Regions from separate parts of the Paenibacillus septentrionalis genome, predicted to be linked through region 1. Evidence: riboswitches for the same ligand, from Rfam matches in the RefSeq annotation. Region 1 holds a riboswitch; each other region holds the start of a gene.

Region 1 (7,506 bases):
TCGTTTTTTCAAGCTGCGCTTTTTTAATGAGCATTTCCTGCTTCTGCTGCAGCAATGAATCATGAAGATTGTGCGTACTGCTCATCAGCATGCCTTGAATATCCTCCAGTGCATATCCGAGATACTTAAAGATTAATATTCTTTGAAGGGTTACAAGGTCCTGATCCTCGTAATACCGCCTGCCTGCTGGCGAGATATAAGCCGGCTTAAGTAAATTTTTTTCATCGTAATATCGCAAGGCGCGTATCGTGACCCCGGTCTTCTTCGAGAACTGTCCAATGGTATACATCTCATATCCCTCCCTGTTGGCTTTATTATAAATGCTGACGTAACGTTAGAATCAAGCTAATATTTGTAACCTTTTCCTTTTAGAACAATAATCATGGTCTACGCCATATCCGCTATTACGTTACGGTCAAATTTAAGGTATACTGGTTGTATTGGGATTGATTCTCATTATTATTTACTGAAAAATATTGAGTAAGAAAATACTCTATCCGATAAGGAGGCAATTATATGTTTGTACAAATGCGAAAATGGGTCGTAACCGAAGGAAATTCAGATAAAATTTTAAAGCGATTTAAGAAAAAGCCAGAGGATGGTCCGTCGCTTATTGAACAGCGTGAAGGATTTCTCGGTCGTGAGCTGCTAGTCAAAAAGACACGCCGCGGCGATGAAGAAGTCATTATGATGGTCCGTTGGGAGTCAGAAGAGGCCTGGAAGGCGTGGGAGAAAAGCCCCGAGCATATTGCAGGGCATCGTGCAAAGCTGAAGGATGGAAAACCACCACAGCCAGAATATATCGTTAGCATGGAGCACGGCGGATACATTGTTGTCGACTAAGACAAGACCTGTAATAGCTTGCTTGCAAAAACGATAGCAAGCGCAAGCTAGACACTGGAATGAACTGATTATCGTGTTAAGCTGATTGCTAACCTCTCAAAATCAAGCTTAATCGTATTCCTGCGAGCTTTACTTCAACTATGAATGGGAGTATGATTCATCCATATACGATGCAAACTATAATCTGATCGCTGAACTTCCTGTTAGGGGAACCGGGGGAACCAATTTTCGGGGTGAATCCTTTAGTCACGGTATGGCTTAAGGTAGGGCAACTCTCAATCGTCCGAATCCGTCAGCTAACCTCGTAAGCGTATTGAGAGGGTGTTGAAGCTTGTGCTCATAAGCAATCTATGACCACAGGGGAGTCCCCTGTGGTTTTTTGCGTTTTTATATCGAACGATCACTGTGTAGGAGAGGATACTGTGAAGCAATTTATCGTAGTTGGATTGGGCCGTTTTGGATTAAGTGTAACGAAAACCTTACTATCGATGGGATATGAGGTTCTAGCTATAGATAAGGATCCTAAAAAAGTGCAGGAATGTGCTTCCTTTGCTACCGATGTATACCGTGCTGAAGCTACAGACGAGAAAACACTGCTTGAGCTAGGTGTCCATAATATGGATCATGCGATTGTTGCTATTGGAGATGATCTGCAGGCAAATATTTTAGCAACCATTCAATTAAAAAATTTAGGCGTAAAAACGATCACTGCAAAGGCTGTTAGTGACCTGCACCACAAGGTGCTTGAGAAACTCGGCGTCGATCACATTATTCATCCTGAGCGCGATACTGGAGTGAGGGTTGCGCATCAGATTACGTCACAGCATTTGATTGAATTTTTGGAGGTAGCGCCTGAGTATAGTCTGGTCGAGATCTATGCGCCGCCCTCCATGTGTGGTAAATCATTAAAACAGCTTAAAATGCGCGCCAGCTATGGCTGCAATATTATTGCGATCCGAACAAAGGATAACCAAATGAATATATCGCCGACTGCTGATGATCAGATATCTCATGGAGATATTCTTGTCATTATTGGCAGCAACAAAGGTATTGCGCATTTGGAGAAAAGATACGTTCGAACTAAAGAAATGCTCAAGTAGAAGAATAAAAGCCGTCAGGCTCTGGTCTTCACTCCATCCAATGAAGGTTGGAGCTGCAATCAGTGCCTGACGGCTTTACTTTACATACATGCAATTATTTATTTCAATTCAGCCAAAATTTCATCAATTTTAGCAAGCTCAGATTGCAAGCCGCCACCGCTTAGGTACCATAGCGGACCATCCAGGTATACGATGCGGTTGTTTTGGTATGCAGTCGTTTTCTTAATAATATCATTTTCCATATCTGCTTGGATATTGGACTCTCCACCAGTAGCAGCTGTGCGGTCAATGACGAACAGCACTTCTGGGTTGAATTCAAGAATTGCTTCAAAGCCAAAGTTAGAGCCGTGAGAAGAAGATTGAATATCTTCCGTTACTGGCTTGAAGCCGTAAATGTCATACATATAGCCGAAACGAGAATTGGTAGCGAAGCCAGACAGCTTGCCCTCGTTGTACATCGTTACTAATGTATTTTCAAAATTGCCTGCCAGTGCTTTGATTTCTTCCAATTTGGAATCGAATTGAGCCAAATACTCTTCAGCTTCAGCTTCTTTGCCGAACATTTTCGCTGCTACATCCACAGATGACAGGAATGTATTCCAGTAATCGTCTTGTGTTGCACCTACGAATACGACAGGCGCAATTTCTTGGAACTCTTCATAGAACGTAGATTGACGACCAGAGATGAAAATAACGTCTGGTTTGATTTCTGCAATATCTTCAAGCAAAGGCGTCTTCAAGTTTCCGATGCTTACATATTCGTCAGCAGAATATTTAGAAAGATGAGCTGGAAGCGTTGAATCCTTGGCTACCCCAATAATTCCTTCAACGCCTAGCGCATCCAATGTATCAAGGAAGCCATAATCGAATACTACGATTTTTTCTGGCATCGTTTCAAATGTAACATCTTCAAACGCAATTGTGCCTTTATCTTCTGTTTCAGCTGAAGCTACAGTAGAGGAAATGGTTAACGGGTAAACTGCAGAGCCTTGTGCCGCAACAGCTGGTTCCTCTGTATCATTGCCCTGTGCTGCTGTATTTCCAGCGGTCGTTTGATTTACTGCTTCTTCCTTCTCTGTACCGCAACCAACCAGTGCTAGAGAAATGGCTAAAACTGCACCTGCTACCTTCCACATCTTTTTCATGTACGCTCTCCCCTTATTTCTATGTTATATTACAATTCTATACAATGATAATCATTATCACTGACAACGATTCTCATTATAGATGTAATTTGCGATAACGTCAATACTATTTTGCAAAATTAATCACTTTGTCGCACATGTATACACGGTAGTGGATAACGGAATGACGAGCGTCCTGCATTCCAAACCATTGCGGCTGCACCAGAACTTTACAAAAAAACTGCCTGGATCACTCCAGACAGTTATCTTACGTATGAGAATTAAAATATACGCAAATTCGGCAGCCATTCTGTTCTTGAATCGGGATTTCCATATCGTAGATATCGCGCAAGGCGTCCGAATTAATAATTTCATGGGTAGGACCGTTTTTCACCAGCTTGCCATCCTTCAGCGCAACAATGCGATCGGAATATACGGAAGCAAAGTTAATGTCATGCAGCACGATAATAACCGTTTTGCCCAGCTCATCAACTAGTCTGCGCAATATTTTCATAATTTGCACCGAATGCTTCATATCCAAATTGTTAAGCGGCTCATCCAGCAAAATATATTCTGTATCCTGTGCGATGACCATCGCAATAAACGCGCGCTGCTTCTGACCGCCAGACAGCTCATCCAAAAACTTATCCTGCATATCCGCCAGATTCATATACTCAATTGCTTGATCGACAAACTGCTCATCCTCCGGCGTTAGACGACCTTTTGAATACGGATAGCGCCCAAACGCCACCAGCTCGCGTACTGTTAACCGTACGCTAATATGATTAGACTGCTTTAGAATCGAGACGCGCTTGGCAAATTCGCCTGATTTCCACTTCTTCACGTTGTTTTGATCAAGCAGCACCTCGCCCGTATCTGCTTCAAGCAGTCGGCTGACCATAGAAAGCAGCGTAGATTTACCGGCACCGTTCGGTCCGATAAATGACGTAATCGTTTTGGGCTCAATCGTAATGGATACATCCTCTACAACCGGCTTTTTGCCGAATCGTTTCGTTAGTCCTTTGATTTCAATCATCCCGCTGCCCTACTTTCTTTGAGTAATAAGTAAATAAAGTACACGCCGCCTACAAAGTTAATAATGACGCTAAGCGTTGTACGCAATTCAAAAATATGCTCGACGAGGAACTGACCTCCTACAATGGCGATAATCGCAATCAGGCTTGCGCCTAAAATCAACACCGAATGCTTGTAGGTCACTAAAAATTGATATGCCAAATTCGCTACAATTAAGCCTAAAAACGTTATCGGCCCTACTAATGCCGTGGAAGTCGCAATAAGCACAGCTGATAAAATCAGCATATTCATCGTCACGCGATCGTAATTGATTCCCAAATTCATTGCATTCTCACGACCAAGTGACATGACATCGAGCTTATGCAGCATGCGATAGCCTACTATAAAGGCTAGCACCAAAATCGCAGCAGCAATTACCAGCAAATCCTTCTTCACATTGGTAAAGTTAGCAAACAAACGATTCTGCAGGCTTAAATATTCAACAGGATCGATAATGACCTGCAGGAATGTCACCAAGCTGCCAAGCAGCGTCCCGATAATCATCCCGATCAACAGCAATAAATAGATCGGATGCTTATCGGCTCGGAACAGAAACCTATATAATACAAGCGCGAACAATACCATCGCGAAAATAGCTGCTCCAAAATTGAGATACTTATTCAATACCCAGATCGATACCGATCCTGCAAAAAAGTAAATCAGCGTTTGCACGACCTCATACATCGAGTCGAGCCCCATAACGGAAGGCGTTAAAATTCGATTATGCGTAATCGTCTGAAATATAACCGTTGAATACGCAATCGCGATGCCTGTAATGACCATTGCTGCTACTCGAATCATACGGCGTGGAAATGCGTAATCGAAACCGCCCTTAATATCGTATAACCCATAAAATAATATACATATAATAGCCAGTATTCCTAGTCCAATCAGCTTCGTACTATTTTTTCGCATAGGCTCTCCCCCTAAACAGCATAATTAAGAAGATCGCACTACCGATTACTGCAACGGTTACGTTGACTGGAATCTCATATGGATGAATGATAACACGTCCAATAATGTCACATAATAATAGGAACGCAATTCCTAGCGCTGCTGTATGTGGAATCGTTTTGCGTAAATTATCTCCCAAATACAGAGAAACGATATTAGGTACAATTAATCCTAAAAACGGAATAACCCCAACCGTAAGTACGACAGTTGTAGCAATTATTGCAACAAGAATAAGTCCAATATTCAAAACGACTTTATAGCTTAAGCCCAAATTTTTCGCAAAGTCCTCACCCATACCAGCAACCGTAAATTTGTTCGCATATAGATAAGCGAGAATGACAGCAGGAATACTGAGGTACAGCAGCTCATATCGCCCAGATATAATCAGTGTGAAACTGCCCATTAGCCATGAGGAAATATTTTGTATGAGATCGTTCTCATACGCAAAAAACGTCGTGATCGATGACAAAATATTGCCGTACATAATTCCGATCAGTGGAACAAAGATAACATCCTTGAATTTGATGCGGTCCAGAATTTGCATAAACAACAAGGTGCCGAAGAGCGCGAATACAAAGCTGAATATGATTTGCTGGGTGTACGTTACATTCGTAAAAAACAGCATGGAGATTAGAATTCCAAGCTTTGCTGCATCCAACGTACCTGCAGTTGTTGGCGATACAAATTTGTTGCGGCTTAAAGACTGCATAATTAAACCGGCAATACTCATGCCTGCGCCTGCCAATATGATCGCCATTAAGCGTGGAACTCGACTGATAAGGAAAATTTCGATTTTATCGGTGTTTCCGTTGATCAAATCACTAATTCTAATATCAATTGCTCCTATAAACAGCGAAACGCATGACAGGACTACAATGGCAATTATTAACATCCATAGTCTCATGTGGCATCCTCATCATGTTTTATTTCAGTATGAAAGTTGAAAACGATTATCATTCTGAGTGTACGATTTCAATTATAGTAAAACCATGCCTTAAAATCAATGACGTAATTTATCGCAATCTTGCATACTATGTCGCTACTTCGGCTTTAACAAGCAGCAATAACTCGCTTTATTCTCAACCTTCCACTTGGCCTTTGTATTATGTTCGCCGCTTGTGAATTCTCTTTTGAAGAGTTTGCATATTTCGCTGCACAATAAACCATGCTACATCTTAGATCGACAGAAAAGGAGCAAATACGATGAGCGAAAGGGACTTTATCCATAATAAGCATGAACGCACTGACAACAATGACCAACGTAAAAACAAGGTTCATGGCGGCGAATACCGCAATGGTCGTCTCAGCCAAATGAAAAACAATAATCCTGATGGCGATGATGTACCTAATGAGTTCATTAGCCACCGCGACCACAGTTAACATACAAAATCGACTGCCTGAAATGGCAGTCGATTTTGTATGTTAACCATTGGTTATAACTTGGATTAAAAGCTAAATAAAATAGCAAATCGAATTTACCAATGCATATGAATATAGAAAGGACGAACATATCATGAGTCATCGCTTCGAAGGTAAGGTAGCATTAATTACAGGTGGAGGTTCTGGCCTTGGACAAGCCACTGCCCTGCAGCTCGCAAAGGAGGGCGCCAAGCTCTCATTAGTAGACCTAAATCAGGAAGGCTTAGAGGCCACTAAGCAACTAATCCAACAAGCTGCACCACAGGCTGAAGTACTGTTAATTACTGCTGATGTTTCAAACGAGCAGGCTGTTTCTGACTACGTCAATCAAACCATCCAAGCATTCAACCGAATTGATAGCTTCTTTAACAATGCAGGCATTGAAGGCAAGCAAAACCTAACAGAAGACTATGGGATCGAGGAGTTTCGTAAAGTCGTCACTATTAATTTAAATGGTGTGTTTTATGGCTTAAAGTACGTGCTTGAAGTGATGAAGAAGCAAGGTTCTGGGGCGATAGTCAATACCGCTTCCGTCGGAGGGATTCGCGGAGTAGGCAATCAATCAGGCTATGCAGCTAGTAAGCATGGCGTTGTTGGTCTAACACGCAACTCCGGTATTGAGTATGGCGAGTATGGAATCACAATTAATGCGATTGCGCCAGGCGCCATTATGACACCAATGGTCGAAGGTTCATTGAAGCAATTGGACCCGGTTAATTGGGAGGAGGCAGGAAAACAATTCGTACAATCAAACCCGATGAAGCGCTTTGGCAAGCCAGAGGAAGTCGCCTACTTAGTCGCTTTTCTTTTATCAGAGCAAGCTTCCTTTATTAACGCAACCGTTATTCCAATTGATGGCGGTCAATCGTATAAGTATTAGTGTTTATGCAAACAGCAGCAGCCTCTTTTGACTGCTGTTGTTTGCATGTATAACATTTATCGATGTGCTGTATAGACATTCGCTTTGCTTATCGCACGAATAAAGGCAATCT
Region 2 (7,506 bases), on a different contig from region 1:
CAAGTTTTTGCGAGAGCGCTCAATACGACGATCAACGGAATCGATATCTGCCAAGATGAGCTCCAAATTAATTGTTTGAATATCGCTTAGCGGATCAACCTTGCCTGATACATGCGTAATGTTTTCATCCTGGAAGCAGCGAACTACATGGACAATCGCATCAACCTCACGAATATGCGCCAAAAACTTGTTGCCAAGTCCTTCGCCCTTGCTAGCGCCCGCTACAAGTCCAGCAATATCTACAAATTCAAATGCAGTCGGTACGATATTATTAGGCTTAACAAGCTCAACTAATTTGTCCAATCGTTGGTCTGGCACTTCAACGACGCCCACGTTCGGATCAATTGTACAGAATGGATAGTTCGCCGATTCCGCACCAGCTTGCGTAATTGCATTAAATAAGGTGGACTTGCCCACGTTCGGCAATCCCACAACACCACATGAAAGACCCATACTCTCAACTCCTACAACTTTTCATGATAAATTACTTGAATACTTCTCGCATGAAAAGTACTTCGGAAGCTTCCGCTTCAACTTTTCATGATAAATTACTTGAATACTTCTCGCATGAAAAGTACTTCGGAAGCTTTCGCTTCAACTTTTCATGATAAATTGCTTGAATACTTCTCGCATGAAAAGTACTTCGGAAGCTTTCGCTTCAACTTTTCATGATAACTTCATAATTACGCTTCTTGTACACAACTTTCGTCATTATACCTTAGCTCAAGCGACAAAGAAAGGGGATTAAACGATTAGCGTCCTTCTGCATGAAAAAAATAAAGCTGTCTTTTGCAGTGAACGTGCACCGCGAAAAGACAGCTTTATTATGAACAACAATTAAACATTAGAAATTTTAGCTTTAAGTGCATCCTTGCTTTGAAGACCAACCATTTTGTCCACTGGTTGACCATCTTTAAACAGAATAAGCGTTGGAATACTCATGACACCAAACTGAGCTGCAAGCTCAGGCTGCTCATCCACGTTGATTTTACCGATTGTAGCTTGACCTTCAAGCTCAGTTGCAAGCTCCTCAACGATAGGAAGCTGCATTTTACAAGGTCCGCACCATGGAGCCCAGAAATCTACAAGAGAAACACCGTTCTCAATTGATTGGTTAAAGTTATCTTTCGTTAATACGACTGCCATCACAATCATCCTTTCCAACTTTAAAGTGTAATATGATTAAGGGTCTAACCCTGCACACCGTAAGGTGTCTAGCATTGCCGAATTTCCTTCAGCACATCACTAATGGTAATATGACTGAAATGCTCTTCCAGCTTTTTTTCAGCAGTACAGAAAATGCCATACATAACAGCATTCATATTGGAGCCAACCATACAATCTGCTTCGGGATTTCCTGAGCACCAGCTCGGTATCAATGAGCCTTGAGCCATCACACGATAGATGTCCGCCAGCGTAACCGTATCTGGATCGATTGTCAAGCGATAGCCTCCGCCAGAGCCCTCTCTAGTATTCACGAAGCCACTGCGCCGCATACCACTCATCACTTTACGAATTCGTGCCGAGTGAGTGCCTACGTTTTCAGCAATCATTTCGCTACTGGCCATCTTATCCGGTAAGTTCGCCAAATAAACTAAACTATGCACTGCAATTGTAAATTCACTATTCACTTCAGTGGGCCTCCCTGCTTTATACTGTAATAATAAACGTTACAGTTCTAGTTGTCAATATCGTCCCACTCTTGCCTATTAAGGTTTAACGACTGAACCCGAATTATGCATTCAGCTATGAAAAAAACGATCCCTCGCCTTCATTACAAAAACAAGGGATCGTTCATCAACCTGTTTATCCAATTAATCTCTCGATTACCTCAAGGAACACCTTCATCTCCTCATCGGTTCCGATACTGACGCGCAAAAACCGATCAATACGCGGTGAAGCAAAATAACGTACAAGCACACCCTGCTCGCGAAGCTGTTCAAACAACTGCTTAGCCGCAATTGTAGGATGAGAAATAAAAACAAAGTTTGCCTTGGAAGGCGTTATGATAAAGCCCAGTGTCTGTAATTTGCTTACAACACGTTCGCGTGTAGCAACTACTTTTTCCGTTGTTGCTTGAAAATATGCCTGATCCTCAATTGCAGCGACTGCACCAGCTAATGCTACACGATCAATGGTATAGGAGTTAAATGAGTTCTTCGTACGGTTGAGCCCCTCAATCAGCTCCTCTGAGCCGAAGGCATAGCCAACACGCAGTCCTGCCAGTGATCTGGACTTGGACAGGGTTTGAATCACAAGCAAATTCGGATACGAGCTCACTAGCGCAATCGCTGATTCCGCTCCAAAATCAACATACGCCTCATCAATAATGACGACTTGATCAGGGTTGTTGTCCAGCAGCACCTTTACATCTGCTAGCGGCATTGGAATGGCGGTTGGCGCGTTAGGATTTGGAATAATGATGCCGCCATGCTCTCCCTTGAACTGATTCACATCGAGAAGGAACTGCTCATCCAGCGGAATCAGCTTAGGGGTAATGCCGTAAAATTTCGCGTACACCTTATAAAAGCTGTACGTAATGTCAGGAAACAGCACTGGCTTGCTTGGATCAAAAAACGAAGCGAATGCAAATGCCAGTATTTCATCAGATCCATTTCCAACAAAAATCTGCTTCGGTGATAAACCATTCTGTTTCGCTAGCGCCTGAATGAGCATCTCGCTATTTGGATCTGGGTACAAGCGCAAATCCTCATTAATGACTGCCTTCATCGCCGCAATTGCGTTAGGCGACGGCGGATACGGGTTCTCATTCGTATTTAGCTTAATATATGTTTTATCCTTAGGCTGTTCTCCTGGCACATATGGCTCTAGAGAAGCAGTCAGAGGACTCCAGTATTTACTCACGCGAGTTCCACTCCCTTTATCTTACGCTTTCTTCGGATCGAACGAGCTCTTTAATGAAACAATTCGATTGAAGACGAGCTGACCATCGTCGCTTTTTACTTTATCCACATTGAAGTAGCCATGACGGAAGAACTGGAACTTGTCTCCTGCAGCGGCATCCTTCATATTGGGCTCAATAAAGCCGTTCACGACACGCATCGAATTAGGATTGATGCGCTCAAGGAATGGCTTATCCTTCAGCTCAGGCGAATCCTCAATTAGCGGCTCGAACAGGCGCAGCTTGGCAGGTACTGCCATAGAAGCTTCTACCCAATGAATCGTTCCTTTTACTTTTCTGCCTGTGAATCCACTTCCTGATTTTGTTTCAGGATCATAGGTGCAGCGAAGCTCTACCACTTCACCCAGTTCATTTTTAATAACCTCATTGCACACGATGAAGTAAGCATGCTTCAAGCGAACCTCATTGCCAGGGAACAAACGGAAGTACTTGCTCGGCGGGTTTTCCATAAAGTCCTCACGCTCAATATAGATTTCGCGTGAAAATGGAATTTGACGGACGCCCATTTCCGGATTCTCGGCATTGATCTCTGCATCCAGCCACTCTACTTGTCCTTCCGGATAGTTCGTGATCACAACTTTAATCGGATCAAGCACAGCCATCGTACGCGGCGCCTTCAGCTTTAGATCCTCTCGAATAAAGTATTCCAAGTAGCTTTCCTCTACCAAGCTGTTTGCCTTAGCAACGCCGATTTCACGGCAGAAGCTGCGAATAGCTTCAGGCGTGTATCCTTTACGACGCATTCCGCTAATCGTCGGCATACGCGGATCGTCCCAGCTCTCCACAACACCTTCATCAACAAGTGATTTCAAGTAACGCTTGCTCATAATTGTATTGGTGATATTTAGACGAGCAAATTCGTATTGATGCGGCGTAGCCTCCATCTCACATTCTGCAATTACCCAATCATATAAAGGACGATGATCTTCAAATTCTAGCGTACAGATCGAATGCGTGATTCCTTCGATTGCATCACTGATTGGATGTGCAAAATCATACATCGGATAAATGCACCAAGCGTCTCCTGTACGATGATGGTGGGCATGGGTAATTCGATACAGCACAGGATCTCGCATCGTAATGTTGGAGGAGGACATGTCGATTTTCGCACGAAGCACACGCTCGCCACCCTTAAACTCTCCAGCACGCATACGCGTGAACAAATCAAGATTCTCCTCGACCGAACGGTCACGATAAGGGCTGTTCTGACCAGGCTCTGTCAGCGTGCCGCGTGTTGCACGCATTTCTTCAGCAGTAAGATCGCATACATACGCTTTACCTTTTTTAATAAGCAATACAGCGCGGTTAAACATTTCCTCAAAATAGTCCGAAGCGTAGAACAGATTATCCCACTCAAAGCCGAGCCATTTTACATCTTCCATGATCGACTCTACATATTCCGTATCCTCTTTAACTGGATTCGTATCATCAAAACGCAAATTCGTTTTCCCTTTAAATTCATCTGCTAGCTCAAAGTTAAGACAGATGGATTTGGCATGACCAATATGAAGATAGCCGTTCGGCTCAGGTGGAAAGCGTGTCACAATCTCCTGCACACGTCCTTCCTGTAAATCGTCTATCACTATATTTTTTATGAAATTAGAAGCAGCCGATTTCGTTTCAGTAGTGTTTTCCATCTTGACCAACCTTTCACACAGCGAATATTTATCCTCTTATGATACACAAATTTTCATGAAAATACACCCATTTTGCCGTGCGAATCCGTCGATTCTTCCATCATTTTAACGTTTTTTCCAATATTTTTTTACGCAAAAAAGATCCTAGTAATTATGAGAGAAAAAAGAAAACAATTAAAATCTTCTCACATTTTACACAGAATCGAATTTTCAGTTTATTATATAGCTTGTAACAAGTAAGCCTAACGCCAAATTCTTATGAGTTTTCATGAGAAACGGGGGATCCAATTGGGGTGAATTGAGCTGCGGTATGAGCCTTCATACTGGTAGTTTCATAGGGAACCTTCAACCGAACCCGTCAGCTAACCTCGTCGGCACATCTGGAAGGAGACTTAAATTGTGAAAAAGCTTAGCATGATGTTTTTAGCAGTCATTCTATTGCTAACATTCTCAGCAGGAAGCGTATCTGCTAGCTCATCTTCAATGCTAACTAATATTGAAGATGTAAAAGGAACAAAGTACAAATACGGTGGTAATTCTACTAGTGGATTTGATTGTTCCGGTTTTGTTCGTTACATATTTGATAAGATGGATATCGAGCTTCCTCGCCGTTCAGCTGATCAAGCACTTGAAGGATCAAAAGTAGCTAAAACGGATCTAAAGGTTGGCGATCTTGTATTTTTTGATACAAGCGGCTCCAACAATGGTGGAATCACACACGTTGGCATCTATGTTGGCGACAACAAATTTGCCCATTCATCTTCAAGCAAAGGTGTAACCATTGATTCCTTAAATTCTTCTTATTACAAGCCGCGTTATGTAACAGCTCGACGTGTAATTTCTGAAGAAAAGTATGAAAAGTATGTTGAAGCAAGCAAATAAGCAATATATAAAGAGGTATGATCTTCTTCTACTAGAAGGGATTGTGCCTCTTTTTTTCTTTTACTATCCTATGAATTGTTGCCGGATAATATGACTGCCTGTACATACATCTATACAAGCATGCAACATTAAATCTAAAGGAGTGCTGCTCTTCTAACTACATAGACGAAGAACAGCACCCCTTTGTTGCAGCATCGTTATATTTTCCTTGTTAAATAATTATGCTGGCAGTTGCTCTTGCAAATTGCGATTACGACCAACAAGCATCATTACAATCATAAAGGTCAGCATAATACCTACTAGTACTGCAACTATCGTAATCGTTGTTGCAGCATTATAATGATCCATCGCCCAGCCTGTAAGTTTTGGGAACAACGCGCCGCCAATACCTCCGCAAGCAACGAGCAGGCTTGTTGTTCGATCTGTCATTCCCTGCAGGCACGCATTTACATATACAAGCACGATACCAAATACACCAGAAAACCCAAGTCCACCTACCGCGATCATCACAAATTGCATCGTTGACTGCGTGCTCAGTACCATGCCGATAAAGGCAAGCACTGCGACAATCATCGAGACAACCAAGTATTTCACGTAGCCATAGCGGTCGGCCAGGATGCCACAGAATAGTCGCCCCAACACCATACATGCCCAGAACAAGCTGAGCATACTAGCTGCACTCGATTCAGACAACCCGCTTCGCTCAATCATGATCGAAGGAAGGTAGTTGGACACGCTCATCTCTACGCCGACATAGAGAAAGAAAAAGATCATTGATAATCCAAGAAACGGCAATGCCCTTTTTTGATATTTTGGCTTGATCGGCTTCTCCTGTCGTTCCTGCTTGGAGGGCTGCGAGATACCCTCATCGATCTCTTTGCCAAATGACAAGCTTAGCCACAGCAGCAGTGTTAAGCCGCTTATGGCCGTTAGAATTGGGAAAGACAATTCCCAGAGCTGATATCGAATAAGGATAGCCGCTGTTAACGGAATAAATAAAGCGCCGAGACCAAAAAAGGTTTCGATTCGACTCATTGCTGTAGCGGTTTGACCTTTGAATAAATCAATAATAAGTGCTCCAATTACCGATTCGATCATACCAAAACCAAAACCAGCAAGTGGCGCGACTATAAGCATAAGCTCCCATGGAGGCAACATGCTGTAAACAGCCTCTGCTAACGTCAGCGCACCAAATGCAATAACGATCGTGACCCTTTTGCCTAGCCGTGTTGATAATGAAGGACCTAGTAACACGCCGACAAGAAAGCCAAGAAACTGATTCATAATCCACTGTCCGCCATCTGAATAGGAGAGCTCATAATGCGAAATTAGCTGTTCGAGAATTGAACCTCCAATAATGTGAGCAATACCGATAACAAGGTAAGATAGGCAGCCCAGCCACAATATTTTTTTCACGTCTAAACTCCTTTATGCGTTCACATACCCTGCGCCTAATTAGACAGACGCAGGGTTTATCATTATATTAGTGAAATGCTGCGATGCTCGGTATCGCCAGCAAATACATCAATGCGATGCAATTGAGGTCGATAGGTGACTTGTCCATTGCCTACCGTAATCTCTTGATGCTCGCCCAAGCCATAAAACACATCATCTGCCAACGCTTCCAAAACCTCATACTGCTCATCAGGCTGAAGCGCCTTCCATTCAGATTCTTCCATCTCAAAGAACAGATAGCAATCCTCAATCAAGCCGACTGCTTCTGTCAGCTCCTGCAAAATGTCACTATATTCACGCGCATGGCGCACACCCATTGTCTTACCCTCCTGTTTGTTCATTAGCATTCCTTTCTATTATGACACAATCCACAAAAAAAGTCGTGAGGTGATCGCTCATATTCATATCATGCTATTTGTTTTTGCCATCTTAACAATTTAACATTTCTATTTCTTCTATTAGATCATTGTAAATTTGCTCTAATGTCGAGAAGCCTATTTGACGATAATAGAATAAGTAGTTCTATGTCGAAAATGGATTAATTGAGGTGTATGATGAAGAATTCAACAATTATTGGTCTAATTTTAGGGGTAATAGCCATCGTCCTTG
Region 3 (7,506 bases), on a different contig from region 1:
GAATACCACAAAAAGATTAAAGAGCTTGAGCATTTCGATGTTCAAGTATTACCGTCCTTCCGACCTGACAAGGCGCTTGAAATCAATAAAGAGGGGTTTAGCGAATGGATTTCAGCCTTAGGTGAGGTTGTTGGAAGAGAAGTACACACTTACGATGTCTTGCTTGGTGCGCTTAGCGAACGCATTGACTACTTCCATGAAGTAGGCTGCAAAGTTTCTGACCACGGCATGGACTATGTGCCATATTGTGAAGCGACAAAGGAAGAGGCTGCACAAATTTTCTTACGCAAGCTTAACGGAGAGGCAATCAGCTTGAAGGAAGAGCAGCAATACAAAACGGTTACGTTTTTACATATGGCAAAGCAATATGCAAAGCTTGGTTGGGCGATGCAGCTGCATATGAATCCTACACGTAACAACAACACCCGCATGTATAAGCTGCTTGGTGCTGATCGAGGCTTTGATGCGATTAACGACGCGCCTGTTGCTGCTCCACTTAAAGGGTTGCTCGATGCGTTAGAGCAAGAGGATTTACTGCCTAAAACGATCGTGTATTCTCTTAACGCCAATGATAATGAAATTCTTGCTGCTCTTATCGGATGCTTCCAGGGCGGCGGCGTAGCTGGCAAGATGCAGCTTGGCTCGGCGTGGTGGTTCAACGATACGAAAAAAGGAATGATAGCTCAGCTGGAAAGCTTGGCTAGCTTCGGCTTGCTCGGACAATTTGTCGGTATGCTGACAGATTCCCGCAGCTTTTTGAGCTTTACGCGTCATGAATATTTCCGCAGAATTTTGTGCAATGTGATCGGTACCTGGGTTGAGCAAGGCGAGCTTCCTTATGACGAGGAGGAGTTAGGTAAGCTGGTACAAAATATTAGCTATTATAACGCTAAACGCTATTTTAATTTCTAAGCGATAGACTATAGACAATAAAGAAAGAAGGGCGTGTTCAGAATGTCGGAGAGCTGACTTCTGTTCACGCCTCTTCTTTTATGTAGGCTATTCAACTATGATGTTGCAGTAGGAAGAACATAGTTCAGCATTTGCGAGGCAATAATATTGCAAGCGAGACAGAGCAGATCACTATGGAACAATATTCGTCCAAGCATAAAGAAAGCTGTGCCTCCAACGATTTCAATCAAAAAGTAACGTTTAATCGAGCTCAATGTAAATACGAATACTTGAAATTCAGAAGTAGGCAAGCTGGTCAAGCTCGATGACAAGCCAATCACACATGACTCCTCCTAACATAATGTTCATACCTTCTAAGTGTATGATGAACAGGACGTCCAACATGTCAGCTACTTCGTGCATTGGATGTTAATATTCTGTCTCTTCAAGTGCTCACGCAGTCAGATGATTTCATAGCCAAGGGACTTAACGCTCAATTGCATAGACATCCTTGACGGTCTCAATAAAAAACTGAGCGCGCTTGGGGACATAATGGTCCTTAAGCCACACAATCCCGATATCGGACTGCAGCGCGTCATGAGATAGAGGAATCATTTTGACACGCGGGTCCATAAAGGAGCTCATGACAGAGCGGGGAAGCAGTGCAATGCCAAGTCCATCAGCAATCAACGCAATGGTAATCGCGACAGACGAGCATTCACAGACAATATTAGGCTTTACGCCATAACGATGACACGCTTCAATCAGCTGCTCATGCATATGTGTCGTTTGATCTGTTTTTAATGTAAGCAGCGGGTAGTCCGCTAGCTCCTCCAGCTGAAAGCTGGACTTCAGCTCGAACTGCTTCCAGCTTGTCGGTACAATGACGACAAATGGATCAGAGGGCAGCGGCATAATAACGAGATGTTTAGGGTCCATCAGCGCTTCAAAAGGCAAGCGTGCAAAAACCAGATCAATCGCATGTTTTTCGAGCTGCTCACCAAGATAATAATGGTCGCCCTCTAATATTTTGTAGCTAACTTGAGGATATTTTTTCCGATATTGTTCGATCGGCAGCGGCAATAAAGAGCTGCAGGAAAATACAGCACCGATAGACAGTACGCCGCGCACGCCCTGCTCAAGCTCTTTCATTTCTTCAATCGTTTCGTTAAACTGCGAATATAACGATTCTGCACGGTGCTTCAGATGCATTCCCGCATCAGTTAGCTTAAGTCCTTTTCCATGACGATCGAATAGCTTGACGCCAAGCTCGTCTTCCATTTGTTTGAGTTGACGGCTAAGAGGAGGCTGCTCCATATTCAATAGCTTCGCTGCACGGGTAATTTGACCTTCACGGGCAATCGTTAAAAAGTACTTTAATTGACGCATATCCATGTTAACGCTTCCCTTCAATACTTCCATACCTAAAAGGTATAACAAAAAAATCTAATAGATATTATAAATATACGTTAAAGCATGGTATCATTCAAATAACAATATCAATCGTTAAGAGGAGAGTACTTGATTATGGCACTGGAAATTACAATCGAGCGTTCGGCTCAATTGAAGCAAAAGCCTGATGAAAACAAGCTTGGCTTTGGACAATATTACACCGATCATATGTTTATTCTTGAATATACAGAAGGCAAGGGCTGGCATTCAGGACGTGTTGTACCTTATCAAAATATTTCACTGGACCCTGCCGCAAAAGTATTCCATTATGGACAGACTGTGTTTGAAGGCATGAAGGCATACCGTACAGAAGATGGCATTAAGCTTTTCCGTCCGAAGAAAAACTTTGAGCGTCTAAACAAATCAAATGCTCGTCTTAGCATTCCTCACTTGGATGAAGAGCTTGCTTATGAAGGCTTAATCAAACTTCTGGATGTGGATCGTGAATGGGTTCCATCTGCTGAAGGCACAAGCCTATATATTCGCCCATTTATTATTGCGACTGAACCAGCACTCGGCGTTAACCCATCGTTAAACTACTTGTTTATGATTATTATGTCACCTGTAGGTGCTTACTACGCTGAAGGTGTTAACCCGGTTAAAATCCATGTTGAGTCGCACTTTGTTCGTGCAGTAGCAGGCGGTGTAGGAGAGGCTAAAACAGCTGGCAATTATGCTGCTGGACTAAATGCGCAAGAGGAAGCAAAGGATCGTGGCTACTCGCAGGTGCTATGGCTGGATGGTGTTCATCGCAAGTACATTGAAGAAGTTGGAAGCATGAATGTATTTTTCAAAATTAACGGCGTGGTTGTTACACCGCAGCTTAACGGAAGCATTCTCAATGGGATTACACGTAACTCTGTAATTACGCTTCTTAAGCATTGGGATGTGCCGGTGGAGGAGCGTCGAATTTCAATCGATGAATTAATTGAAGCCCATCGTAATGGTCAGCTAGAGGAAGCATTCGGTACAGGTACAGCGGCTGTTATTTCTCCAATTGGCGAGCTTAGCTACAACGATGAGAAGTATGTCATTAATGAGGGTAAGACAGGCGAGCTGTCGTCGAAAATTTACGATACAATTACGGGCATTCAAAAAGGAACGGTCGAAGACCCATTCGGCTGGCTCGTATCTTTAGACTAGTATAGCAATCTAATAAAAACCCCTTACAGGCTTCGTGAACGACACACGGCAGCTTTTTGTAAGGGGTTTTCGTTTTTTTAGTACAAAGATAAATAGGATATGGCACGTCTTCGAAGTATTAATTCTTCATCGGCCTCCGCTTGTTGATGACCATCAGGCAAAAAGTTCAGCTGATGCAAAGCATTGGTAAACAAATAGATTGCTCTTTGGTCATAGGTAACAGATTGCTGCAGCGTAATAGAAATATGCTCGGTTAGAGTTGAGATTGTGGTAGGACCAATAAAAGGGGTAAGTTGATGCTCCCAATCCTGGAGATCAAAGGAGATATCAGAATCGTCGATAAAGATCTCACTCCAGCCATAACCGCGATTGCTTGATATTCGCAAGCATACGCGATAGCCATTCGCATCTACTGCAAGTGCCGGGATTACAAATACTTCGATACGTTGGATCTGAAGCATATCCGCTTCAGAATGCACATTTTGAAAATCATTCGATGGACAAATAGACATTGCACATCTCTCCTTTCACGCTGACGAGGTTAGCTGTCGGGTTCGGGCTAGAGAGTAGGCCCTACCTTCTGCCGAGCGGCATCTGGATTCACCCCTTAAGACGTTTGGTTCCCCCGCTTTTTCAATCGAAAAATTAAGCGAAATATACCTTTATTTTAAAGGTTTTGATCCAGTTTGTAAATGAAACCGTTTCTCTAATAAGATATACATATCAGGTGCAATCATGTGCACAATTATTTTTATTTTGCGTTATTTTTCAATTTCAAGTATGATGATAGAAAACAGAACTGACGTTCAGAGTAAAAGGAGTAACAGATATGCAGTCCAAAACGACACATTGTAAGATTGTTGATTGTACGATTCGTGATGGTGGTCTTGTTAATAATTGGGATTTCAGCGTTGAATTCGTTCAACATTTGTATAATAGCTTGAATGAAGCTGGCGTGGACTATATGGAAATTGGCTATAAAAATTCTCCTAAGCTTCTGAAGGGAGCAGATTCTGCAGGTCCGTGGCGTTTTCTAGATGATGATTTTCTACGTAAAGTCATTCCTAACAAAGGACAAACGAAGCTGTCAGCGCTTGTAGATATTGGTCGCGTAGATGAAAATGATATTTTACCACGTAGCGAAAGCATGATTGACCTAATTCGTGTAGCTTGCTACATTCAAGATGTAGACAAAGCGCTTGAGTTGGTGCAAATTTTCCATGATCGCGGCTATGAAACAACGATCAACATTATGGCGCTTTCCAACGTGCTGGAAAACCAGCTAGTTGAGGCGTTTAACCTGATTAATGAGAGCGTTGTTGATTTTGTATATATCGTAGATTCCTACGGCAGCTTGAAGCCAACGGATATGAGCTATCTTGTTGATAAGTTCCAGGAGCATTTGCCGAATAAGCGTTTAGGTGTACATGCCCATAACAATCTACAGCTCGCGTTCGCCAATACATTGCTAGCTGCTGGAAAAGGCGTAGAATTGCTTGATTCCTCTGTTTACGGCATGGGACGTGCTGCGGGCAACTGCAATACGGAGCTGCTTGTAACAGAGCTGCAAAACACGAAATACAACGTACGCCCTGTACTTGATATGATTGAAAAACATATGATTCCATTGCGTGATAAAGTGGAGTGGGGTTATATCATTCCATACATGATTACTGGCATTCTGGATGAGCATCCACGCTCAGCGATGGCTTTGCGCAGCTCCGATCAGAAGGATCAATTTGTTGATTTTTACGACCAGCTGACAACGCCTGAAATGGCCAGCAAATAACGTAAACGTATAAGCAGAACTACATGCTTACAAGTAAAAGCCCCTCATTTTGAGGGGCTATTTATTAAAGGGATGATTTGCAACCTTAACTGCAAGAGTAGGACAGCCATCATAGGCATCTTGCAAATCTTCATAAAGATAGCTTGGAATTTCCATAATCCCACGGTTTGAATCCCCATTGAAGATCACTTCAGCGTAACCATTATCATCTGCACCGTATATAGCAGGTGCTGCGGCATAACAGCCAGCGCATGCGATGCAAATATCTCTATCAATCCATGTATATTTACTCATATGATATTGCCTCCCCCTAAAATGGACACTAACCCTTTTTCTACTATCTCAAAATTAGAAGAGGGATTCATTTGCAAAATCGAACAATTCCTTCCTCATTTCTCCAAATTATATGGCATGATCTAGGTAATTACAACTAGAAAAAGGCCTTGACCAGAAAAAGACGAAGGTACAAAGGTCCAATAAAAGCCCCCGGTTATTATGGGACGGTTAGTTTCGGGAACTGGCTGTGCGGCAACTTGTTGTTCAACGTACGTATGCTAAGCAATTGATTAGTCAGATGTGAAGATCGCTCATTGGCTAGCAGCTCCCGTCTATATAATTCCGGTCTGATTGCTATTAACGATATGCCAGTTATGATTGACAGAGGCTCGTATATGACGTCTTTCTCGTATATAGTCAGCTATAAGCTCTACCATATCAATGGCAATATCCTTGACAACAGGCTTGCCTTGAAACATGTCGAATTCGCCGCCGCCGCTAGCGCGGTAGTTGTTCATGACCACTTCATACAGCTGCTCCTTTACTAATGGTTGATCGTTCTGCTTAAGTGTAATAACGCGTTGCCCAATAGGTTTCGAGATATCCAACGTGTAGGATATACCTTCCCACATATCGTAATTGTAATGCTGTGGCTTTGGTTGAAGGTAGGCATCATGAACGATTATATTACCTGTTTCGTTAATATCAAAATATTGTGCGGATTTCTCCAAAGCGGATCGAATATCAGCTCCTGAAATTCGCAGCACCTTTAAAGTGTTTGGATATTTGTAATTTGAAACGATATCACGCATCGTGATTTGCGTGTCAAAGCCTTGAGATTCGTTATCAAATAAAGCTGTACAGGAAATAGAAGCGCCAGAGATATCCATCTGTAGACGATTGATGAATTCTATGAATGGATGCTCACGTAATCGTACCTGTTCAGGCGTTGTTATACGCATATCGCCTTCTACGAAGCCAATCGGTTGATCGAGCCATGCTTGGGTTAAGGCTTCAACAGGGGCTACAAGCTGTTCAAAACGTTCATCTGGATCGAAATGTGCGGCTTCAATCAGCTCAGACTGACGCTCTGTTAATAGCCAGCCAGCCTCATTTTTTTCAAGCTGCAGCGTAACCTTTCCCAAATACCTGCCTTCACTAGCAGGCTGAACAATACATACTCCGTTGATTTTTGCGCCACAGATGGCCCGATGCTGATGACCAGTAAGCAATACATCGATTCCTTGCACCTGTTCACACAGGGCATATCCAACGTTTTCTCCCGTCAAAGCTTCCGTAGGCTTACCCGTTTCAATATCGCGCTCAAAGCCTCCGTGGTAGGCAACAATCACAATATCAACTTGCTCCACTTGCTTCATATGCTTAACCCACCGCTTTGCGGCTTGGATAGGATTATCGAAACGCAATCCTGCAATATGATCCGGCTGCTCCCAATTTGGAATATGGGAGGTAGTTAAGCCTAAAATACCGATGCGCACACCATTATCTAAAATTCGCACGATATAGGGCTTATCAAACAAAGGCTCCTCTGTTGCATAATCTATTATATTGGCACTCAGCCAAGGGAATGAGGAGGCTTTGGCTGCCTGCTGCAAATAGGAAAGCCCATAGTTGAACTCGTGGTTGCCAGGTACGGCAGCATCATAATTCAGTTCATTCATACAGGCAATGACAGGGTTCTCTAACTGAGAGCTTATTTTGGCATGATAGTAGGTAAGTGGTGTCCCTTGCAAGCAATCGCCATTATCGATAAGAAGCGTATTGGGCTGAGTTTGCCTTATTTCTCTTATAAGATTGGCAATTCGCGCCAACCCATAGCTGACCTCACGATGGTCTGCATAGCTTCGAGTCAACATAAAGCCGTGCAGATCACTTGTTTCTAAAATAACAATCTCGCAGGTATCATTCTGCATCGAGCATCTTCCTCAGTTATA
Region 4 (7,506 bases), on a different contig from region 1:
TTAAGCTTAGGAGAGATTGTTTGCCATGCAACAGAAAAGCTGGACAGAAACAACTCTTTAATAAACAATAGCAGCAAACGTATAATTGCCCATATTTTCTTCATATAAAAAGGCCTTGAGAAAAATCGACGAAATGCCCCGATGATCAATAAGCCGAGCACATATCCAACAATTAAGCCGCTAAGCGTCCAATCGTTCTGCAAAAACATCCAGATGAATGCCAGCATCAGATTAAGCAATATTTGAATAGCCATATCTATCTACTCCTTCATTACAGCCTGAATATACAGGTCTGGCTGAGAAATGACATGTCCAGCCCGAGACACATACTCGTATATCCACTCTGCGTTAATACCGACAAATACTAACAGTGCAAATACTGCTAATATTGTGCCGTTTAACAGTTTCGATCTAGCAGGTTTCGTGACAGGAGCTTCTTCCTCCGGCTCAGTTCCCCAGAAGGCTTGCTTGAACACATTAATAAGCGAGTACAAGACGAAGAAGCTGGATATTAGCCCGATAGCGGCGAGTAAAAAGGCTTCCGCTTGAAAAGCACTGCGGATAAGCAGCACCTTGCCTGGAAAACCACTTAATGGCGGGATTCCAACAAGTGCAAGTGCTGTTCCTAAAAACAACCAGCCGAGCAGCGGGTAACGGACAATTAAGCCTCTCATTTGCGTCAGGTTTTCTGTTCCTGCCCTGGCAATGAGCATACCGCCCAATATGAAGAGCAGAACCTTTGCCAGCATATCATGCAGCAAGTAAAAAACAACACCGTCCCATGCCTCTGGCGTTGCAATAGCTAATCCTAAGCCGATAAAGCCAATTCCTATAACGACCTGATAGTTTAAAACCGTTAACACATTACGGTAGGCGATAGCGCCAATGCTTCCTAACACCATCGTCGCGCCAGCCATAACGCCAAGCCACGTATGGGTAACCGCAGGATCATGATAGAAAATTAGGCTAAAGGTGCGAATTAACGCGTACACGCCAACCTTAGTGAGCAAAGCCGCAAACAATGCGCGAATTGCTGCTGGTGGAGCTGCATATGAGCCTGGCAGCCAAAAGAACAGAAACAGACCCGCCTTTAGAGAGAACACAATCATAAGCAGAATCGCAATAACGTTAAGCATGCCCCCCTGTCCAGCTTCCGCTACACGCTGTGACAAATGTGCCATGTTCAGCGTTCCAACTGCTCCATACAGGTACGCGACAGCCGTTACAAACAATGCGGATGACAGGATATTAACCAGCATATATTTGATAGACTCACCGAGCTGGCGCTTGCTGCCGCCAAGCACGATAAGCGCATAGGATGCAATCAGCATAACCTCAAAGCATACAAACAGATTGAACAAATCTCCTGTTAGAAACGAGCCGTATACACCAGCCAGCAAGAAGTGAACCAAAGGGTAAACATACATCCGCTCGCGTTCTTCTCCAATGCTGCTGAATGAATAGAACAGACACGCAGCCCCTACGATAGACGCGGTTAGAATAAGCAATCCTGCAAGCATATCTGCCACGAACACAATACCGTAAGGCGGGAGCCATCCTCCCATATACAATGTTTGTATGCCCTCGCTGTGAATCTGACCAACAAGAATAACGGCAATGAGTATATTAAGCAATGCGCTTATGCCACTAACCCAACGTTGAAAACCTAGCTGATTGCGGAAGAAGATAAGCATGATCGCTGTCAATAATGGAATCAGCAAAGGAGCTACAATCAAGTTATTCATCCATGTCTCCCCCTCTCAGCTTTTCCAAGTCGTCCGTTCCCAGCGTCTGGTTAGCACGATACGCTAATACTAGAAAGAAAGCCGTCACTCCAAAATTGATAACAATCGAAGTTAAGATCAATGCCTGTGGCAGTGGATCTGTATAGCTTTCCGTTCCCTTTCCAATCAATGGAGCAACACCTGTTTTCAATCCTGCCATGCTCAACAATAGCAAATGAACACCATGTGTCAGAAGGGAGGTCCCTAGTATGATGCGAAGCACACTACGGGACAATATGAGGTAAACCGCAACAGCAAAGAGCAAGCCTGTTGTAATCGCCATAACGAGTTCCATCTTAACGCTCCCTCCCTACAGTCAAAATAATCGTTAACGTAACACCAATAACAGCTAGATAAACACCAAGATCAAAGATAACCGCTGTGGCCAGCTCGGTTTCCCCTAAAATCGGCAAGGTAAAGTAGTCAAACGAATGACTTAAGAACGGAGCGTTGAATAGAAAGGCGCCTACTCCTGTAAGCACAGCAATGAGCAATCCGATTCCAGTCATTATGCGATAATTAAACGGCAGTACACGACCTACTGCATCCATGCCAAAGGAAATCACGAACAATATGATAGCTGCCGCTGTAAGCAAGCCGCCAATAAAGCCGCCGCCAGGCGCATTATGTCCAGCAAAAAATAGATTAATGGAAAACAGAACGATGATGAAAATCACAACGCGAGCTGTGGTCATTAATATAACATCGTTCGTTTTTGGCTCACGCCGGAGTGCCAGATTGGACAGATGGTTTCCACTTAATGGTTGTTTGGCTTGATCGCCAAGTCGAAGCGTCGCCATCGCATAGATTCCTAGAGAAGCAATACCAAGAACGATTACTTCCAGCATCGTATCGAAGCCACGGAAATCAACAAGGATGACGTTAACCATATTTTTACCGCCAGCCAGATTATAGCTTTCTTCCATGAAGAAGGTAGAGATCGGTGTGAATTCCTTGTTGCTGCCAACCCCAAGCGCAATAAATGTAACGACTACCCCAACAGCAGCGGCAATTATTGCATTGGTTAGCTTGAATGGTATTTTCACAGCTTCTTTCTTTAGCTTAGGCAGATGCTTGAAGCACAATAAGAACAGCACAACCGAAACCGTTTCAACAATTAACTGAGTAAGCGCTAAGTCTGGCGCACGTAACAAAACAAACAGCAGTGTCACCATGTATCCGACAGCACCTGTTAACAAGATCGATGCCATTCGATTTTGTGAAAATGGTACAGCAAGCGCAGCAAGTGCAAGTACAATAACCGCTGCGATCTCATAGCCAGTCACTGGCGCATTTGCGCTAAAATCCAGATTAAACACTGGTAGACGCAGCATCGTCGTGCCTAGCGCTATTACGAAAAACAGAAAGATATAAATCAAGTAACGACGAATCGATCCCGTCATATATAACGAAGTCAATTTCTCAGATGCATATTCGCTTCCTTGAAGTGTTTTATCATATAAACGGTTCAGGGTAAAACGAGCCTTCTCACCAGAGCCAGGAAGTTTCCAGCCACGCATTTTATAGACGTAGACCAGTATTGTTCCCAGTACAATGAGCGCTATTGTCATGAATAGCTCCGTCGTCCATCCATGCCACATGCGAATGTAGATATCAAACTGTTCGCCTGCTGCCAGTACACTCGGATGTATGGCATTCATCGCAGGCTCAACCAGCCATGCAGCTGGAAGTGCAGGGAATAAACCAATCGCAAGTGCAAGCCCCGCCAAAATCGTTGGCGATATTAGCAAGCCAACAGGCGCTTCATGCGGTTTCTTCGGTAAAAGCTCAGGCTGATGCTTTCCACCAAATGTGCGAACAAGAAGAACCATGCTGTACATAAAGGTGAATACACTTGCGATCCATGCAACGACAGAGATCAGGACGCCCCAGCTTTCGAAACTCCACATGTTCATTTCTCTAATATTCAATACCGACGTGAAGAACATTTCCTTACTTAAAAACCCGCCAAATGGTGGCAGGCCAGCCATTGAAAACGCACCGATCACCGCAATTGAAAACGTAACAGGCATGAAGCTTATTAGTCCGCCAAGTTTTCGCAAATCACGTGTTCCCGTTTCATGATCTACAATACCGACAACCATAAACAACGCACCTTTAAACACGGCATGGTTAACTAGATGAAACAATGCTGCTGCCGTAGCCTGAGCAAAGAACAACGATACTGCAGTCTCTGTTTGCAAGCCTGCTGCAGAGCCTAGACCTAGCAAACACATAATAAGACCGAGCTGACTGATCGTGGAATAAGCGAGCAGCGCCTTTAGATCCGTCTGCCTTACCGCTTTCAGCGAGCCATACAATAGCGTTACAAGTCCGCCAATTGATACAATCCAGAACCACTCAGACCGCATAGCAAATACCGGGCTTAAGCGGGCAACAAGATAAAGTCCTGCTTTAACCATCGTAGCCGAGTGCAAATAAGAGCTGACAGGTGTTGGAGCCTCCATCGCATCCGGCAGCCATATATGGAAAGGGAATTGGGCTGATTTCGTAAATGCTCCAAGCAGAACAAGGATAAGAGCTGGTACCATGAGGGAATGATCCTTAATCACATCTACTTGAGCAATGATTTCACGAACACTGAAGGTGTCAGTCATCACATATAGCAATATAAAGCCCGCGAACATCGCCAATCCGCCAAACACCGTAATAAGCATTGATTTTAATGCTCCATATTGCGAACGGTCCCGTTGAAACCAGAACGCAATTAGAAGGAAGGATGCGATACTCGTAAGCTCCCAGAAGCCATACAGCACGAACAAATTATCAGAAAGAACAACGCCCAGCATTGCCCCCATAAACATTAACAGGTAAGCGTAAAAACGCCGCTGTGCTGCTTTTTCTTCCTCCAAATAAAAGATAGAATAAAGCACAACAAGTAAACCAATACCACTAATTAATAGCGAAAACAGCATGGATAATCCATCTAAATACAAGGTCATATTAATGCCAAGTGACGGAAGCCACGACATTGAATGGATGATAGGTGCTTCTTGAATCTGCGGCATATGCCACAAAAAGAAAACAAAAAGCATGAGTGGAACAGGTAGAGTCAACCATCCCCTATGCAATTGTTCCAATAGCTTGCGACTGGCTAACAAGCCAGCAGAAAATATAAAAGGTATAAAAACAGCCACATGAAGCAAAGACAAAAAAGTTCCTCCTTCTCTTTATTTACTTTTCATCATTCCCAATTTCTTGCACTCAAATCACTAATATATGGAAGCCTAAAAAAACGCAAAAAAAGCCTGCAAAATGGCAGGCTCCTCCGATATTTCCATATTTAGTTTGATTTTTTGCTCAAGTATAGCTGTCACGGTACGAACTTAAATAAATATACCTTATTCTCGGTTAATTGTAAATGCAAATCGATATCGTTCATCCACATGTATATCCTTAAATAGATGAGGTGAGACTGTTATTAAAAACGGAGGACATTTCTTTGCCTATTCGTCAAATCGGAATTTGTTCACTCGTATTCCTCGCAACAATACTTATATGTGCTGCTTTTAGCTTTTATAGTCAACAATATAACAAAACGCAACGATTTCTCGGGAATTGGAGCAGCACTGATCAGTTGAAGGCGCACTCTACTTCCACACCGTTTTTCCCGCGGCAGTATGTGCGTATTTTGCCTAATTTACAAAAGGACCTGGAAACGCCAGATCATTTGCAGTAAGTTTCTTCTATAAACCGTATATCTTGCTGGTCTTTTTTGTAGAGGTCTATTTACATTTTGAGAAAAGTATTTTAGTATGGATATCGACAAATTCATATTAAACTGCTTAATCCTCTTATCAAGGAGGAGCGGGGGAACCATAGAAGCATATTATGCTTCAGGGGTGAATTTTCTCTTAGCCAGAGAAAACGGGTACTCTCAGACCCGAATCCGACAGCTAACCTCGTCAGCGTCATGAGAGAGAGCCTTCATGCATGTTTGGTTAATTTTGAAAATAACCAAAGCTTGGTTGCGGATAATCTCTGCTCCAGGCTTTTTTTAATTGTGGAGACAATTCTATTCAACAAAAGGAGTTTGGCAATGACAAACGATGAAAAAATCTTAGTATGTGTGCGTAATATGGCAAATGGAGAGCAATTAATTCGCCGTGGAGGTGAATTGTCTCAAATGCTTCACTGTCCCCTATATGTGTTAAACATTACATCTGGACAAACAGAGACACCAACTCAAGAGCAGAAAAAGGACACTGAATTTTGGCAGCGCAAATGTGAAGAATGGGGAGCAACCCTGATCGTTGAATCCTTCGACAATAAAAAAATCAATGAAGTGATAGCTGAAACAGCTTCGCGATACCATATTACGCAGTTAATCATTGGGCAGCCAGGACAAACGCGCTGGCAGGAAATTATGCACGGTTGTTTCGTAAATGACCTGTTAAGTCTGCTTACCGAGGTAGACGTGCATGTCGTAGCAGTTCAACGCCTGAACGACGAAGTTCATGCCTAATCGACCATTCACCAACGCAACGATCATAAAATAGAAATATTGAAATGGACTGTTCTTGTTTGATAGATCATGCATATTATTTCGTGATTTATGAATGATAAGGAATACGTCCATTTCACACATTTCTTGGACTATATTTGTCTTCATTTCAGTGGGTAGGTCATCCTATAAAGTAAAGGTGAAAACATGATCAATAACTGGAATCAAAATGAAATCACACTCCAAGTGATTAAGTATCTAAAAGAAGCGAAAATGAATGAGTTTCACGTTCTTTTGGATGAATTGCAGCCATATGATATCGCTCAAATTTATGAAGTATTGCCTGCCAAGCATCAAAATCGCTTTTTATCCTTCCTCAATACCTCTCAACTAGCCGATATTCTTCAGGAGCTTGACAAGGAACAGCAGCAAAAATTTCTTAATAAGCTAGGTGTCGAAAAGGCTTTGGACGTCATGGATGAGATGGATAATGATGACTTGGCGAACCTGCTAGAGGAATTATCGCCAGAGAACAAAGAAAGCTTTCTGGCAAGTATGAAGGCAGAAGAATCTCAGGTTATCCAAAATCTGATGAACTACCCGCCTGAAACAGCCGGCAGGCTAATGACCGACCGTTTTGTCTGGATCCCTTATCATTATTCGGTTCGAGATGTTGTTGATAAATTAAAAGAGTATGCCGAAATTGCCGAGACAATCAACTATTTGTACGTCATTGATGATGAAAAAAAACTGATCGGCGTCGTTTCATACCGAGACTTGATACTTGCAGAAGCAGATGAGCAAATTAAGAACATCATGTATGAACGTGTCATCTCCGTAACCGTAGATACCGATCAGGAGCAAGCAGCGCGGATGATTGAAAGATATGACTTTCTAGCTGTTCCCGTTGTTGATCACAACAACGTGCTGGTCGGGATTGTCACCGTCGATGATATGATTGATGTCGTAATGAAAGAAGCGGCTGAGGATATTGAAAAGCTATCCGCCTCTGGTAAAAACATCGACTTTGACACTAAAGCACCGATTGCAGCTTTTCGAAGATTACCATGGCTTATATTGCTGTTATTTATTGGCATTGTTTCTGGTACTATTGTTAGCATATTTGAGGAGACGCTGGAAAAAGTCGTCGCGTTAGCCTTTTTCATGCCTATGATTGCCGGTATGACCGGGAATACAGGTACACAATCATTGGCAGTCGTTGTTAGAGGACTTATTACAAAAGACATTAATAAAAAA

The links. A riboswitch is a leader RNA that binds a small molecule or an ion and turns the genes downstream of it on or off. The one in region 1 is predicted to bind cyclic di-AMP.
Region 2: linked by a shared signal. The riboswitch ahead of ACFP56_RS20250 (C40 family peptidase) and the one ahead of ACFP56_RS12140 (potassium channel family protein) in region 1 are both predicted to bind cyclic di-AMP.
Region 3: linked by a shared signal. The riboswitch ahead of ACFP56_RS03645 (hypothetical protein) and the one ahead of ACFP56_RS12140 (potassium channel family protein) in region 1 are both predicted to bind cyclic di-AMP.
Region 4: linked by a shared signal. The riboswitch ahead of ACFP56_RS17385 (hypothetical protein) and the one ahead of ACFP56_RS12140 (potassium channel family protein) in region 1 are both predicted to bind cyclic di-AMP.

Annotation. Positions count from the first base shown of each region.
Region 1 is NZ_JBHSTE010000004.1:65,579-73,084, reverse strand. Features, by position in the region: gene ACFP56_RS12150 (MerR family transcriptional regulator) at 1-289, opposite strand, end outside; gene ACFP56_RS12145 (antibiotic biosynthesis monooxygenase family protein) at 517-843, shown strand; cyclic di-AMP (ydaO/yuaA leader) riboswitch at 1,023-1,168, shown strand; gene ACFP56_RS12140 (potassium channel family protein) at 1,266-1,943, shown strand; gene ACFP56_RS12135 (siderophore ABC transporter substrate-binding protein) at 2,042-3,088, opposite strand; gene ACFP56_RS12130 (iron ABC transporter ATP-binding protein) at 3,336-4,103, opposite strand; gene ACFP56_RS12125 (iron chelate uptake ABC transporter family permease subunit) at 4,100-5,056, opposite strand; gene ACFP56_RS12120 (ABC transporter permease) at 5,043-5,999, opposite strand; gene ACFP56_RS12115 (hypothetical protein) at 6,299-6,475, shown strand; gene ACFP56_RS12110 (glucose 1-dehydrogenase) at 6,609-7,394, shown strand; gene ACFP56_RS12105 (aldo/keto reductase) at 7,451-7,506, opposite strand, start outside.
Region 2 is NZ_JBHSTE010000008.1:143,863-151,368, forward strand. Features, by position in the region: gene ychF (redox-regulated ATPase YchF) at 1-453, opposite strand, end outside; gene trxA (thioredoxin) at 838-1,146, opposite strand; gene ACFP56_RS20235 (RrF2 family transcriptional regulator) at 1,215-1,631, opposite strand; gene hisC (histidinol-phosphate transaminase) at 1,807-2,865, opposite strand; gene ACFP56_RS20245 (glutamine--tRNA ligase/YqeY domain fusion protein) at 2,887-4,560, opposite strand; cyclic di-AMP (ydaO/yuaA leader) riboswitch at 4,797-4,952, shown strand; gene ACFP56_RS20250 (C40 family peptidase) at 4,960-5,442, shown strand; gene ACFP56_RS20255 (MFS transporter) at 5,662-6,858, opposite strand; gene ACFP56_RS20260 (hypothetical protein) at 6,921-7,214, opposite strand; gene motA (flagellar motor stator protein MotA) at 7,452-7,506, shown strand, end outside.
Region 3 is NZ_JBHSTE010000001.1:784,310-791,815, reverse strand. Features, by position in the region: gene uxaC (glucuronate isomerase) at 1-912, shown strand, start outside; gene ACFP56_RS03660 (hypothetical protein) at 1,008-1,232, opposite strand; gene ACFP56_RS03655 (LysR family transcriptional regulator) at 1,378-2,286, opposite strand; gene ACFP56_RS03650 (branched-chain amino acid aminotransferase) at 2,419-3,486, shown strand; gene ACFP56_RS03645 (hypothetical protein) at 3,564-3,998, opposite strand; cyclic di-AMP (ydaO/yuaA leader) riboswitch at 4,002-4,148, opposite strand; gene ACFP56_RS03640 (aldolase catalytic domain-containing protein) at 4,316-5,275, shown strand; gene ACFP56_RS03635 (ferredoxin) at 5,333-5,569, opposite strand; gene ACFP56_RS03630 (bifunctional metallophosphatase/5'-nucleotidase) at 5,884-7,485, opposite strand.
Region 4 is NZ_JBHSTE010000006.1:72,664-80,169, reverse strand. Features, by position in the region: gene ACFP56_RS17410 (Na+/H+ antiporter subunit E) at 1-254, opposite strand, end outside; gene ACFP56_RS17405 (Na+/H+ antiporter subunit D) at 261-1,745, opposite strand; gene ACFP56_RS17400 (Na(+)/H(+) antiporter subunit C) at 1,738-2,079, opposite strand; gene ACFP56_RS17395 (Na+/H+ antiporter subunit A) at 2,081-4,957, opposite strand; gene ACFP56_RS17390 (hypothetical protein) at 5,248-5,484, shown strand; cyclic di-AMP (ydaO/yuaA leader) riboswitch at 5,578-5,732, shown strand; gene ACFP56_RS17385 (hypothetical protein) at 5,845-6,270, shown strand; gene mgtE (magnesium transporter) at 6,457-7,506, shown strand, end outside.